One region of the Synechocystis sp. PCC 7509 genome, then DNA from elsewhere that is predicted to be linked to it. Evidence: predicted binding sites of a transcription regulator. Region 1 holds the regulator's gene; each other region holds the start of a gene.
The links. The regulator NtcA, encoded in region 1, controls nitrogen genes in cyanobacteria. The targets are predictions, from matches to a motif close to GTANCNNNNGNTAC.
Positions count from the first base shown of each region.

Region 1 (5,199 bases):
GGGGACAAGTTTTGTTAAGCCTTGGGGCGGGTACATTTGCCAGTAGAAGTCGCGGGCTTCTAAGGTACTATTGTGTTCGTCCACCATCACAAGCGTCATAGTTGCGGGTAATACTTCTTTAAGTTGTTTTTGCCATTGTTTAGAGGTAGTGCGATCGCCCATGACGACAATAGATATAGGAAATTTTTGTAGGAGCGCCTTCATAGAGGCGATCGCCTCCAAGGCTAACACAACTTGATGGTAATGCAATTGCAAATCTTGTCCCATCACCGCCAAGCCGCACTTATCTCGACCGGGATCGAAGCCCAAAATCATAATTTTTATCCTGGTTTATAGTTTATTTTGTGCCTTCGTTGTTGCCCTACGTGCTTTTGTAAGCTTAGGAGTGAGCGCATCTCTTAATTGGTTGCCTACTAACCTTCTAGTGCCAAAAACCACTTGCCCGTCTTTAACTGCCACTAATTGCACTTGCGAAGGCCCTGCTGTATATATATCTTCGGCGGCAATAGCTTTAATTTCTACCGGCTGATTATACTGCCTGACTTGCTCAATAAAGCTAACTAGAGTTTCTAACCTACCATCGCCAATTTCAATCGCATCGCCTAATATACCTGCACGACGGGCGCGAAATTTTGTCGCACTCAGCAATAACCCTACTTTTTGGCGGATTTCTTGACCTGTAATCGAGGGATTGGTTGGAATTGCGGCCAATACGTCACCTTTAGAAAAAATTACTTCATTTACAGCGATATTGATCGCTGCTTGGACGTTTTTTTCTCCTAAAAGGTAATTTCCCGCCGAAATAACTCGCACGACATAATCTCTACCATCGTCAATTTGGGCAATTACCTTTTCAACTTGGGCTTTAGATATTTGTACAGCGAGTTCATTTTCGGGGTTTGTACCGGGCTGGGTTGATTCTATGGCGACGCGATTGGCTTCGCGCAATAGTTGCTCAATAGCTTGACGCGCGGCTTTTGGTTGCTGAATGCGAACTACACCCGTAGCCAAAACGCTACCGCTTTCTAGGGCTACATTTCCCTGGCGCAAAACTTGATAATCTTGATAATAACCTTCAAGCTTTGCGACTTCTTGTTCGAGAAATTCTCTTTGACTCTCTAATTGTTTGAGGCGAACTTCTCTACCGGCAATTACGCGATCGCGCTGTTGCAAATCGCGATCGCGATTGACTATTTCTTGATCTAGATTAGCAATCGCCTCATCGCGATCAGCAATTTGACTTCTGACTTCTGCTAACTGCTTACCGATTTGTTGGCGTTCGTTTTGAAGTTTTTGAATTTCTGCTTGTAAAGTCTTTGCTTGCTGAGAGACTGTTTGCAGTAAAGCCCTAGCATCCAGAAATCTACTGGTAATTTGACTTAGCTGGGTTTGGTTGCGGCTTAGTTGGGCTTGAGTTTGTGCCTGTTTAACTTGAGTACGGCTTAATTGGGCTTGAGTTTGAGTTTGTTTAGTAATTACCGCCTGTAACGATCTATTGGTTGCTTGCAAACGTTTTTGGGCTTGGGCTTGCCTTTTCTCTGCGGCTTTTTGTTCGGTTCTAGCTTGCTGCAAATCCTTTTCTACATTACTTTTTTGAATTTTTGTAGCTTCTAGTTCTTTAGTTGTAGATTCTACCTGCTTGCGCTTTGTTTTGAGGTCTTTTTGAATTCTCTCAAGTTGGAATACTCCCGTGCGCAAGCTTTTGTCGGCGGCAAATAGAATTCCGAGTGTTGAAGCAGCGATCGCGCTCCCAGTTACTATAGTTACTAAAACGGCAGTTTTGCGTGGACGCAGTTTAAACAAGCTTAGTCGAGCTTTGCCTACTCGCGTGCCAATGCGATCGCCTACCGTCGCGATTACACCTCCCAAAATCAAAATTGCTACAATTAGGATTATTCCGGTAGTCATTTTCCGCCGTCCACCTTTGCCCACTCAAATACAGCCTACTTCAACCGCTTAAATTTTGGTGGCTTCTTAGAATTTATGGGGAGCGGGAGAAGCTTTTTTAGGTAAATTGCTGACTCAAAGCTACTGGATTGTGGAGAGTAATCTTTTTTTTGTGAATAGAAATCATTTCGTCAGTCCGCAAATCTCCAAGGAGCCGAGTTACAGTCACGCGAGTAGAACCAATAGCTTCAGCGATCGCTTGATGAGATAACTTAAGGTCAATAGTAATTCCTTCAGAGGTGGGAATACCAAAATCTCGGCACAAAATTAGTAAAAAACTTACTAGCCTCGAACCCATATCGCGGTGCGCCAAAGTTTCAATCATCATTTCTGTTTGCAAAATCCGCGATGACAAGCCTTTAAGCATCAACATCGACAATTCTGGATTGCTTTTTAGCGATTGCTCTACTTGTTCAATGGGTGCGGAAAGTAGCTCTACAGGAGTAAAAGCCACCGCATGATAGAATCTATCCGAACGTTGTCCTGTCAGTAGCGAAAGTACGCCAAACACGCTATTTTCTCTAAGCAGTGCTACGGTAATTTCTTCTCCAGCTTCATAAACCCTAGAAAGTTTTACTGCGCCCTTGAGCAGAAAATAAACTCGTTCTGCTGGATCGCCTGGAAAAAATATCGTTTTACCCCGTTCAAACATTTCCACAACTGGGGGAAACGAGCCAGTTCCTATTTGACGAAATACCGCCGCTAACGGTCTATCTTGCATTACGATCATCTTTTTGCCTAACAAACATCCTTCGCGCGATCCAAAAAACTCCGCAGTTTTGTATCACTACACTACTTAATATGACTTTAAATGGTTTTTTTGTATTGTTGACTACATAATTTTTAAGAGAGAATTACTTTGAAAAAATAGGGGGTTGGCTAATGGGTAATTGGTAATTGGTAATTGGTAATTGGGAGGAAAGAGAGTGAGATAGGACAAGTTGCAAACGTTGGGAAGAATTATCACACTTTACAGTAACGCCAAAAATAGTTAAGAGCGATAGCGTTTTTTGTTTGATGACCAAATTCGGGTATGCTCCTAAATGGAATATTTTTAAATTAAAACTTATAGTTTATGCTCGATTTGACTGGAAAAAACGCCTTAGTAACTGGAATTGCTAACAATCGCTCGATTGCTTGGGGAATTGCCCAACAACTCCATAAAGCCGGAGCAAATATTGGGATTAGCTATTTGCCCGACGAACGCGGCAAAATGGAAAATAAAGTAGCAGAACTTGTAAAACCCCTTAATCCCAGCTTGTTTGTACCGTGTAACGTCCAAAGTGACGAGCAGATCAAAGAAATGTTTGAAGAAGTCGCTTCTAAATGGGGCAAATTAGATATCCTCATTCATTGTCTAGCTTTTGCCAACAAAGAAGACCTAACGGGCGGCTTTAGTAATACTTCAAGAGCGGGTTTTAATCAAGCCTTAGAAATTAGTACCTATTCTTTGACACAGTTAAGCGGTGCGGCGAAACCTTTAATGACTGAAGGCGGTAGTATTGTCACGCTGACCTATTTGGGAGGAGTTAGAGCAATTCCCAACTACAACGTCATGGGGGTAGCAAAAGCTGGGTTAGAAATGAGCGTGCGTTACTTAGCCGCCGAATTAGGAGAGCAAAACATTCGCGTTAATGGAATTTCCGCCGGGCCGATTAGAACTTTAGCTTCTTCCGCCGTTGGGGGAATTTTGGATATGATTCATCACGTAGAAAAAATTGCCCCCTTGCGGCGCACGGTAACGCAGCTAGAAGTCGGAAACGCGGCGGCGTTTTTGTGTAGCGATTTAGCGAGTGGCATTACCGGGCAAATTTTGTATGTAGATGCGGGCTACGAAATTATGGGAATGTAGGAATAATGTAGAGACGTTTTGATGAAACGTCTTCCTAGGAGATTGTGGCAAAACTAGCATCTTCAGTCAAGAATTGAATATATAGATAGTTTTTAAGTTAGTTTTATGCAGACAAGAAACCCCCAAATTTTATCTTCTCTAGCCAATATCCCTACCCGCACGGCTTCTATTCGTCGCACCACCAAAGAAACCGACATAGAAGTTAGTGTTAATTTAGACGGTACGGGAAAATGCAATACAGCGACCGGCGTACCTTTTTTAGACCATATGCTCAATCAAATCGCCTCGCACGGATTAATTGATTTAGACGTGCAAGCGACAGGGGATTTAGAAATAGACGATCACCATACCAATGAAGATGTTGGTATCACTTTAGGACAAGCATTAGGGAAAGCATTAGGCGATCGCCAAGGAATTGTGCGTTTTGGGAACTTTCTTGCGCCCTTGGACGAGGCTTTAATCCAAGTAGCGTTAGATTTTTCCGGAAGACCGCATTTAAGTTATGGCTTGCAGATTCCCACGCAAAGAGTAGGAACTTACGACACGCAATTAGTGAGAGAATTTTTTGTAGCGATCGTCAATCATAGTCAAATGACGTTGCATATTAGGCAACTCGACGGCATTAATTCTCACCATATTATCGAAGCAACATTTAAAGCATTTGCGCGTAGCTTGCGCCTAGCAATAGAAATAGATCCCCGACGTAACGGGGCAATTCCAAGCTCCAAAGGAGTGTTGTAACGTCTAGGCAAAGATTGATAAAGATGGTGTATCAGGTCTTGCTGGCGATCGCGCTTTCGATAATACTACTTCTAGCCGTAGGAGTAGAGGCAATAGTTCACCCCATGTTGGCGGAATTGCCAATCAAATAGAGGCGATGAAAAGAGCGATCGCAAAAAGTATGAGGTGAGTGAAATCTTTAATATCAGTCACAACACCATTAACCTATGACTCAAGCACAAAGCAAAAATAGGGGGTTTGGTCTGCTTAGGAGAAGATTAGACCTAACTTGCGGTATTAAGTTGTTAATAAACCTATTGGTTTAATCAATTTGATGGAACCATTTAACTGCACGCTCCTTCAACGGAGTTCACTTTTAGTTAGAGAAGTTTCGTCCTTTTATAAAAGCTAGACAATTATGTTTGTGCTATTTGATCCCGCGTACATTACTACAATTTATCATTACTTGTTTAGGACTACCGAAAGATGAATACGGCTCATATAATTGGACTGGGAAAGTCAGGGGTTGCCGCCGCCAGGTTGTTAAAGGGTGATGGTTGGAATGTAGTTATAAGCGATCGCGCTGTTAATGAAACTCTCCAAAAACAGCAAGCAGAATTAGCCACCGAAGGAATCACAGTTAAGCTGAATTACTCCCTAAGTTTAGAGGATGGCGACTT
Region 1 is NZ_ALVU02000001.1:1,353,226-1,358,424, forward strand. Features, by position in the region: gene SYN7509_RS0206865 (pre-16S rRNA-processing nuclease YqgF) at 1-315, opposite strand, end outside; gene SYN7509_RS0206870 (DUF3084 domain-containing protein) at 331-1,908, opposite strand; gene ntcA (global nitrogen regulator NtcA) at 2,006-2,677, opposite strand; gene fabI (enoyl-ACP reductase FabI) at 3,023-3,799, shown strand; gene hisB (imidazoleglycerol-phosphate dehydratase HisB) at 3,905-4,540, shown strand; gene murD (UDP-N-acetylmuramoyl-L-alanine--D-glutamate ligase) at 5,006-5,199, shown strand, end outside.

Region 2 (5,199 bases), 1.3 Mb from region 1:
AATTTTTGCAGCGCAATCCCGACGCGGGACGGATTGGACAAGTTCAGCCTTTGTATCGCGGTATTGCTGCTCATCATGCCGGAATATTGCCAGCATGGAAGGGCTTGGTAGAAGAATTATTTCAGCAAGGGCTAATTAAAGTTGTATTTGCAACGGAAACTCTCGCGGCGGGAATTAATATGCCAGCGCGAACTACGGTAATTTCTAGTTTATCTAAACGCACTGATCGCGGACATCGATTATTGAATGGTTCAGAATTCCTGCAAATGGCGGGTAGGGCTGGTCGCCGGGGAATGGATAAGCGCGGCTACGTTGTCACGGCTCAAACCCCCTTTGAAGGGGCAAAAGAAGCCGCTTACTTAGCAACAGCTAAAGCTGACCCCTTGGTTAGTCAGTTTACGCCCACCTATGGCATGGTATTGAACTTACTGCAAACTCACACCCTAGAACAAGCAAAAGAACTCATAGAACGCAGTTTTGGGCAGTATATCGCCAATTTATACCTAAAACCTCAATACGAGGCGATCGCCCTTGTTCAAGCTCAATTAGCCCAAGTTCAAGAGCAGCTTGCATCGGTCGATCCTGCGCAGTTGCAAAACTACGAAAAATTGCGCCAACGGCTTAAAGTTGAAACCCAGCTACTAAAAACTTTAGTTGAGCAAGCTACTGATGACCGGGTAGAACAATTAAGTCTCACGATTAGCTTCGCCATGACGGGTACGCTTTTGAGCTTGAAGGGAAAAAATGTCGCTACTTCCGTACCGCTAACCGCCGTCCTCGTAGCCAAAACCCCTGGAGCAGGACAAGCGCCATATTTAGTATGTTTAGGGGCAAATAATCGCTGGTATGTGGTGACAACCAGCGATGTTGTAGATTTACACGCTGAGTTACCACGTCTAGAGATTCAAAGCGATCTTTTGCCTCCGGTAGAAATGCCGATTAAACCTGGACAATCGCGCCGAGGAAACCAAGAATCTCAACTAATTGCCGATTTAATTCCCAACTCGCAGGCAATTATTCATACTGCGCCCGAAGTTTTAGCTCAACAACAGCGAGTTCAGGCAGTAAGCGCACAAATTGAAGCTCATCCTTTGCATGAATTGGGCAACCCGGCAACACTTTTTAAGCGCCGAAACAAAGCAATGGAGATAGAAGCAGAAATTGCTACTCGTCAAGCAGAATTAGAAAAGACTTCCCAGCGTCACTGGGAAGAATTTTTGCATTTAATCGAAATTTTGCAGCGATTTGGTTGTTTGCAAGACTTAGAACCTACCGATTTAGGACAAGTGGCGGCGGCAATTCGCGGCGACAATGAGTTATGGATTGGTCTAGCTTTAGCAAGCGGTGAATTTGACGAACTAGATCCTCAATGTTTAGCGGCGGCGATCGCCGCAATTGTTACAGAAACCCCTCGTCCCGATACCTGGGTACGCTATACCTTACCAATCCCTGTAGAAGAAGCTCTAGCTGGCTTACGCTCTACCCGGCGGAATTTATTTCAACTGCAACGCCGTTACAATATCACTTTACCGATTTGGTTAGAGTACGATTTAGTTGCTTTGCTCGAACAATGGGCGCTGGGAGTCGATTGGGTAGAACTATGCAGCCACACAAGCTTAGATGAAGGTGATGTTGTCCGCCTTTTGCGCCGCACCTTAGACTTGTTGTCGCAAATACCCTATGTTCCCCATTTGCCAACCTCTTTACAACGCAATGCTTATCGCGCTGTGCAATTAATAGATCGTTTTCCCGTGAATGAAACGGCGCAGTAGATGGGCATTGACGGCAATTATATTTTTATTAATTGAAAGAATTGTATCTTACTATACGGAATTGCTACTGGTGATACTGATGCAATGAGATTCACTGCACTCTATCTAAAGATATAAAAGGTTAAAGTAAGTGGTAAAGAAGATATTGATTACAGCAGCGATCGCGCTAATGCTGCTGGTAGGCTCTCCTTTCATCTCTCCAGCATTGGCGGCAACTACTGAAGAGTTGATAGCTGCGGCTCAAACGTCGGCGGACACAGGATTTATGTTAATGTGTTCGGCGCTAGTTTTGTTGATGACTCCAGGGTTAGCTTTTTTCTATGGCGGGTTTGTGCGCGATCGCAATATCTTAAATACTTTGATGATGAGCTTTTTGCTCATGGGTATAGTTGGTGTAACTTGGGTTCTTTGGGGTTATAGTCTGGCTTTTGCTCCAGGCACACCTTTTATTGGTGGCTTGCAATGGCTAGGCTTGAATGGTGTCAGCGCTTCGATGGCGGTAACTGATTATCTAAAAGGCTCCGCACCAGAGGAAGTAGTTTCTTACTCCGCAACTATTCCTCACCAAACATTCATGATTTATCAAGCAATGTTTGCAATTATTACCCCAGCGCTAATTTCTGGAGCAATTGTCGAGCGCGTCAGTTTCCGGGCTTATGCTTTATTTGTGCTAATTTGGTCAACGTTTATCTATTGTCCTTTAGCTCACATGGTATGGGCAAAAGGTGGCTTTTTAGGATTGTACGGTGGCATTGGCGCTTTGGATTTTGCGGGTGGTACGGTAGTACACATTAGCTCTGGAATTTCGGCTCTAGTAGCGGCAATTGTTATCGGCCCGCGCAAAACCTATCCAAGTCAGTTAACCTCCCCTCACAATGTACCTTTTATCTTGCTAGGTGCGGGTTTGCTATGGTTTGGTTGGTTTGGATTTAACGCTGGTAGTGCTTTGGCTTCTGGCGGCTTGGCTACGGTTGCTTTTGTGACTACCAATACGGCGGCGGCGGCGGCGGCGTTAACATGGCTAATTTTAGAAAAAGTTTTACGTGGTAAACCAACGGCGGTAGGCGTTGCAACAGGTGCAGTAGCTGGTTTAGTGGGGATTACACCTGCGGCCGGATTTGTGCCACCTCTAGCAGCAATATTAATTGGTAGTATTACTGCCGTTTGCTGCTTTTTTGCCATTAATTTAAAGCATAAAGTCCAAATTGATGACTCCTTAGATACCTTTCCCGTACATGGTGTAGGTGGTACGGTAGGGGCAATTTTAACCGGGATTTTTGCTACTGTTGAAGTCAATGAGTTTGGTAAAGATGGACTACTGCGCGGGAACTTTGGTCAACTTGGCATTCAATTAGCGGCGATCGCTGTTGCCGTTATTTTCGCTGGAGTTGGTACGTTTATAATTCTCAAAATCCTTGATGCTACCGTTGGTTTGCGTCTCTCTGCCGAGGAAGAATACCAAGGTATGGATATCGTTGAACACGGCGAAGAAGGTTATGGAGAAGAATTTGCAGGGGGATTAAGTATCAAGCAAAATTCTTAATTGCTGGACGCAATAGACCTTGGGCAAAAAAATGATAAGTTTCACTTAAGTTCCTAGGCATACGGAATTAGGATTTAATCCCCTGTTGTTTCTTTGCTAAAAAAACTGCCCATAAACTTGTAAGTTTATGGGCAGTTTCGATCTTATTTGAGCTATTAGTTACGATCTACTAGATAAATCCCTGCGATCGCTGTGTTCCCCCACTAGAAGCCATTTCAAGCCCGGTGTCGTCCGCCTCTTTAAGAAGTCCACTATAGGCTTCCATGCCATGTTCGCTAATATCCAAACCTTGAATTTCTTCTTCCGCCGTCACGCGAATACCAAGGGTAGCCTTGAGTGCCAGCCAGAAAATTGTACTGAGGAGAACAGTGATACCTCCTACCGAGACAATACCGATAATTTGCGACCAAACTTGCTGGAAACCTCCCCCCAGTAGTAAGCCCTTAATCGGGCCTAAACCTTCTTCGTATAGATTCAACGCACCCGCCGGGCCTTCGGCAAATAGACCTACTGCCAGGGTTCCCCAAATGCCACAAATTAAGTGAACAGAGGTTGCACCTACCGGATCGTCAATTTTGATTCTGTCAAAGAAGGTGACAGAAAAAACGACTATTACTCCGGCGATCGCTCCAATTACTGCCGCCCAAGGCAAGCTCACAAAAGCACAACTTGCTGTAATCCCAACTAACCCTGCCAGGATGCCATTGATAATCATCGATAAGTCTGGCTTGCCTAGATACAGCCAAGCGGTGATGGTAGCAGCAATCCCACCTAAAGACCCTGCTATGTTTGTTGTTAAAGCAATATGGGCAATACTTGGATTTACTGACATTGTTGAACCAGGATTAAACCCAAACCATCCTAGCCACAAGATCAAAGCGCCTAAAGTAGCAATACTCATGTTGTGTCCCGGCATTGCTATCGAGACACCATTTTGATATTTGCCCAGACGGGGTCCTAAAAAGGCTGCACCCATCAAAGCTGCCCAGCCACCAACGGCGTGAACTACTGTCGATCCGGCAAAGTCCCAAAATCCTGCTTTTGCAAGCCATCCACCACCCCAAATCCAATGTCCGGTAATTGGGTAAGCAATACCGACAAGCAATAGACTAAAAATTAAAAAGTCAACAAATTTAATGCGTTCGGCAACCGCTCCAGAAACAATTGTGGCAGCAGTTCCAGCAAACACTAACTGAAACAAAAACTTTGCCCCTAGAGGTACGCCTGTCCAATTTAGAGCGCCAAAAACACCTTGATAGGCATCTCCCATTGCTGGGCTATTGTCGGCTCCACTTAAAAACCAGCCATTAGTCCCAAAGAATGGATTGCCATCGCCAAACATCAAGGCAAAACCGATCGCCCAAAATGCTACGGTAGATATGGCAAACACAATTAAGTTTTTTGACAGCACGTTAACAGCGTTTTTTTGCCGACAAAACCCAGTTTCTAGCATACAGAAACCCGCATTCATGAAAAACACCAAAAAGGCAGCTATACATACCCATAAGGTGTCTATCCCCACCCTCAAGCTTTGCAAGTCTTGCGTTACCTTATCGGTACTTGCAGGGGGTGCATCTTGAGCGACGGCGGCGTAACCCCACACCAGCACAATTAAGGTTGCTAGAGGGATGCAGGCTTGCCAACTAGGAGTCAGTTGTTTAATTGCTCGCTCTAACGGAGCTAAAATCGGTATATTTTTGTTAAAGCGGGAATGCCCTTTTAGCCGCCTTTTCGTGTTCTTCCTCTTGTGCTTGGGTGTGAATCTTACCTTCATTAGTCGCAACGATCCTTAATTAGTAAACACTTGATAATCTGGTAAAATCTTGACTTCTAACAAAATCAAGCTATAGCAAAAGACCTGAAATAACTTGTTCTACTAAAGCA
Region 2 is NZ_ALVU02000001.1:2,642,484-2,647,682, reverse strand. Features, by position in the region: gene SYN7509_RS0213260 (DEAD/DEAH box helicase) at 1-1,772, shown strand, start outside; gene SYN7509_RS0213255 (ammonium transporter) at 1,903-3,315, shown strand; gene SYN7509_RS25900 (ammonium transporter) at 3,485-5,089, opposite strand.
Region 2: a site for NtcA is predicted at 1,816-1,829, ahead of SYN7509_RS0213255 (ammonium transporter). Genes of this name have one in related genera too.

Region 3 (5,199 bases), 2.4 Mb from region 1:
GCTTTCCAATAGCTGCCAGCCGAGGCCTTTATCTGTACCGCCGTTATCAAAGAAAGGCTTGATAATAAAAGGGTCCCAAGTTTCTTTGACCATCGTAATCGGCGATGGTAATCTGGGGCTGTCACCTAGAGTTAGCAACAGCCAGATAATTGCAAAAATTGCGATCGCAATTAAGGGCGGCAGAATTTTTTTAGTGACAATTGTTGAAATTTCTTTTTGAGCAGTTTTCTTTCTACTTTTAGTGCGACTGGGAAGGGTGACGGTCATCCTTTAACTTCTCCTACGGTAGTAATTTTCGGCAATGACTGAGTATCAGTACCGGAGTTTAACAGAACTCCGGTACTGACAAAGGATTTAGGCTTTCTTAATTTTGAGAGATTTCAAATACGCGGCGGGGTTTTCCGGGTCGAAGGTGACACCATCAAAAAACTTTTCTACTCCACGCGACGTACTTGTCGGAATTTCGGCGGCGGGAACTCCTAACGCTGTAGCGGCTTCTTTCCACAAATCTTCGCGGTTTACTTGGTCGATAATTTTCTTAGTATCGGTATCGGCGGGAAGATTACCCCAACGGATATTTTCAGTCAAAAACCATAAATCGTGGCTCTTGTAAGGATAAGAAGCATTATCTGCCCAAAACTTCATTTTGTAAGGGAAGTCTTGAACAGTACGACCGTCGCCGTAGTCAATATTGCCTTTGGAGCGTTCGATAATATCTTTAGCAGGAACTTTAAACCACTTTTGCTTAGAGATAATTTCAATCATCTCCTCTTTATTTTCGGCTTTTTCGCACCACTGTTGAGCTTCTTGAACTGCCATTAACATCGCTTTGGCGGAATTAGGATTTTTGTCTACCCAATCGGCGCGCATTGTAAAAGCTTTTTCAGGGTGGTCGTTCCAAAGTTCGCCTGTAACTAAAGCTGAGTAACCCACTTTTTGGTTGACTAACTGGGCGTTCCAAGGTTCGCCAACACAAAATGCTTCCATGTTACCTACTTTCATATTGGCAACCATTTGGGGTGGTGGTACGGGAACTACAGAGATTTCTGCATTAGGATCGATCCCTCCAGCAGCCAACCAGTAGCGCATCCAAAGGTCGTGATTACCACCGGGGAAGGTAACGGCGGCTTTGATTTCTTTTCCAGAGGATTTAGATTTGCTAAAAGCTGCTTTTAAGGGCGAACTATCTAAACCCACTTTCATATCTTTGTAAGCATTGGCAACCGAAATTGCTTGCCCGTTGGTATTTAGCCGCGCCAAAATGTACATGGGAATTGGCTTACCTTGAGTAATTTTCCCTAACGCCATTAAGTAAGGCATGGGCGATAATATATGCGCTCCATCAATACCGCCGCCGCCAGAACCAAGTACCAAGTTATCGCGGGTTACGGGCCAAGATGCTTGTTTTTCTACCTTCACATCGGTCATGCCGTACTTGGCATAAAGACCTTTTTCTAGCGCCACAATTAGGGGAGCGGAATCTGTAAGAGCAATAAAGCCTAACTTAGCGGTAGTTGTTTCTACTTTTGGAGCATTAGCCGCCGCACCAACACTAGCAACGGGGCTTGCAGCACCACCACTACTCGCGGTTTCCGTTGGCCCAGAGCTACAGCCATGAGCCAGTAAAGACCCTGCGGTAGCTGCGCCGGCGGTGATAATAAATTGTCTTCTAGAAAAGTTGCTCATGATCTGGTAGTAATTTAAGTTCGGTAAGTTGTATGAGGGGTTTGGATATTGACTTTAGGTAGAAACTAAAGCTTTTTCTCTTGGTTTTGCTTGGAAATGCTCGATTAACAAGTCTCGTAATACGGGTTGCAAATCTTCGCAGGGAATGCCCTTAGTTACGCAAGTTCCCAAATGTGCGTCTTTGCCCACCGTACCACCCATATAAATGTCCACTCCTTCTACAGGCTTGCCATTTTTCCGGGCTTTAGTTCCCATCAAGCCGATGTCAGCTACTTGGGGTTGTCCGCAGGAATTTGGGCAACCTGTCCAGTGAATGCGGACGGGGCGAGTTAGTTGAACTTCTTGGGCTAAAGATGCGATTTCTTTTAAGGCGCGATTTTTGGTTTCAATTAGGGCAAAGTTGCAAAATTGCGCTCCCGTACAAGAAACCAATCCCCGCGTTAGTGGTTCGGGATTGACAGAAAACTTTGCTAATACGGGTTCAGCAAGGAATGTTTCTAAGCGCGAGTCGGAGATATTGGGGATAATAACATTTTGCTCGACGCTAAACCGAATTTCGCTACTCCCATACACTTCTGCTACCCGCGCTAATTCAAACATATCTTGGGCTTCCAAGCGCCCAACGGGAATATGCAAGCCTACATAGTTCAATCCCGGTTGCTTTTGGCTGTAAACGCCAATATGGTCGCGTTTTTCCCAATCTATTGCATCTTTTTCGGCGGCGTTAATTAAGGTTTTACCTAATTGCTTTTCGACTTCGGCGCGAAATTTCTCAATTCCCCATTCATCAATTAGCCACATTAACCGGGATTTTTGCCGATTCGCCCTTAGTCCATTGTCGCGGTAAACTTCTAGAACTGCTCTGCATACGGCTACTACCTCCTCTGGTGCTACCCAAGCATTTAAAGGAATCGCCGCATCGCAGCGCTTGGCGGAGAAAAAGCCGCCAACAAGCACGTTAAAGCCAAATTGCTCGTTTTTATAGGCGGGAATGAATGCTAAATCGTTGATTTCGGCGTGAATTGAATTATCTCGTCCGCCGGAAATGGCGATGTTAAACTTTCTTGGCAAGTTGGTAAATTCTGCATTACCTTCGCCATTTCTTGTAATCATGTCCTGAATTTGACTTGCGAGTTCCCGCGTGTCAAATAGTTCTTCTGCATCCAATCCTGCAATTGGATCTCCGGTAATGTTGCGTACATTGTCCATTCCTGACTGAATGCTAGTTAAGCCTACTTGCTGCATTTGGTCAAAAATATCTGGCAAGTCTTCTATTCTTACGCCGCGCAGTTGAAGGTTTTGTCTAGTGGTAATATCGGCGCAACCATCATCGCCGTAGCGTTCGACTATTTCGCCTAATACTCGCAACTGCTGGCTATTGATAATTCCATTGGGTAAGCGCAGACGCATCATGAATTTGCCAGGGGTGACGGGACGAAAAAATACGCCCAGCCATTTTAGCCGATGTTCCCTGTCCGTGCTGTCCATAGCTTCCCAGCCTATCGACGCAAATTGAGCCAATTCTGCTTTTACCGCTAACCCATCTTTTTCGCTTTTAAACTTCTCAAATTTATTTAGGCTTGTCTTGGCGATCGCATCTTCTATCATGGACTAGACCCTATATTTCCTTTATCTAGCTTTGCTGGAAGTCGCATACATTAAAATAATTGCTATTTGCTGCTAGGTTATTAGACTTCAAGCACTCCTTTCGTATCAGTCGCTACACCACCTGCGGCGGTACGGCTTAGATTTGGGTAAAGTCGGTTAGACAATCGTTAAATGCTTGTTAGTATTCAAGTTAGGATTAATTAACTATTAAGTTCGTATCTTTCGTAACAAAATATTGAGGAATATGACTAAAACGCATAAATTATATGTATTTTTGTCATTAAATACCTGTCTATAGCCAGATGCCTCAAGGAAATAAAAGCTCAAAGTCTGGAAAAGTCATTAAATTTTGCAAAGTTTTTTATATCAAAGTTAAGGAAAATACTATGGATCGTCGAACTTTTTTAAATTGGGTGGGTGTAGGTTGGTTGGCTAGTTCTTTGCCCGTTGCGATCGCTGCCTGTTCTTCCCAAACTACTCAAGCCGAATCTACTAATAACAAAGGTGGGTTTCAGTCTGTAGGGAAATTATCACAGTTAAGCAAAAATAATCAATTACTTAACAAAAATTCTCCTGTGGGTGCAGTTTTAGTAGTTCGCACCAGTTCAACGAGCAATCTTAGCGCTGTAAATCCTACCTGTACTCACGCTGGTTGTACGGTAGATTGGGCAGCTAAGTCACAAAAATTTGTTTGTCCTTGCCATGCTTCCGAATTTGGCATCGATGGCAAAGTCTTAAAAGGGCCAGCTACCAAGCCACTGAAAACCTACAAAGCTAAAATTGAAGGCGATTCGGTATTAGTTAGTTCATAAATAAACCTTTTCCATAAATCCCCAAATTCTGGGGACTTTCAACTCCAGTTCCCCCAAAGTTGGGGGTTAGGGGGCGAAAAGTGGCAAACCTACAAATAAGCGCTCATTGGCTCTTTGATGAACCGGATGTAAAAATGCTTAAAGGTAGACTTCAAAACGCGAGGCATTCCAAAATCAATCGGCATTAAAGTATCTGGTAGCCGCCAATCATTAATTTGCAGTTCATTGGGTTGCAGAAGCGGAAAACTAATACTATCTAAATCTCCCACCAGTCCTAACCGTTGACTGGCGGCGATTGTCGGAATAGCAGAAGGATCAACTTTTAGGATATGTGCGATCGCTAGATCAAGAGCAAATACATTACTTGCTGCCCCCAAAATCCCCAACTGACGGGGTTCTCCTCCACTGGGTCCATTGCCTTCGTGGGCAATAATGCCATCAACTATTGTTAAAGCTGGATTAATTGCTCTTGCGGTTTCTACTAGCATTTGTCCAAACCTAGCGCTATCTTTCCCCGCTTCCATGTGCCACCATGCTTTCATCTTGCCAGGGACGCAACCAAATAAGTTTTTTACACCCATTGTTAAAGTTAGCTGCATATGAGACTTAATTTTGGGTAAATTAATCACTACATCCGCCTCCATTGCTTCGGTGGAAAGCAACAGATGGTTAAATTCTTGCCCCAAAGTTTGGTAACGTTGTCCGTGAAAATCGATAATTGGTAAGTTTAGTTTTTCTATCCAAGGTAAATAACCACTAGCTGTCGCCACTCCCTTTGCAGTCCCAAAAGCTGGACTATCACCTAAAAAAGGTTTACCCCCCGCTTCCATTACCATTTTGGCGACAATATAGACTAATTCGGGACGAGTAGTGCATTCTTTACCAGGACGCGCCCCGGTTAACAAGTTTGGTTTAAGTAAAACGCGATCGCCTTTTTTGACTATAGTTGCCATTCCTCCCATTGGTTCTAGTAACTTAGTTACATGATTTTGCAGAGATTCTAATTCGTAGGAGTCGGCGCGAATTAAACTAATACTGGGATTTGAGTTCATAAAAAATTAATCTAATTGATGGGGCAAAGTAGTAACGTCAA
Region 3 is NZ_ALVU02000001.1:3,712,792-3,717,990, reverse strand. Features, by position in the region: gene ntrB (nitrate ABC transporter permease) at 1-267, opposite strand, end outside; gene SYN7509_RS0218600 (CmpA/NrtA family ABC transporter substrate-binding protein) at 355-1,686, opposite strand; gene SYN7509_RS0218595 (ferredoxin--nitrite reductase) at 1,741-3,294, opposite strand; gene SYN7509_RS0218590 (QcrA and Rieske domain-containing protein) at 3,681-4,106, shown strand; gene SYN7509_RS0218585 (Npun_F2552 family protein) at 4,196-5,158, opposite strand; gene SYN7509_RS0218580 (response regulator) at 5,165-5,199, opposite strand, start outside.
Region 3: a site for NtcA is predicted at 3,397-3,410, ahead of SYN7509_RS0218595 (ferredoxin--nitrite reductase). Genes of this name have one in related genera too.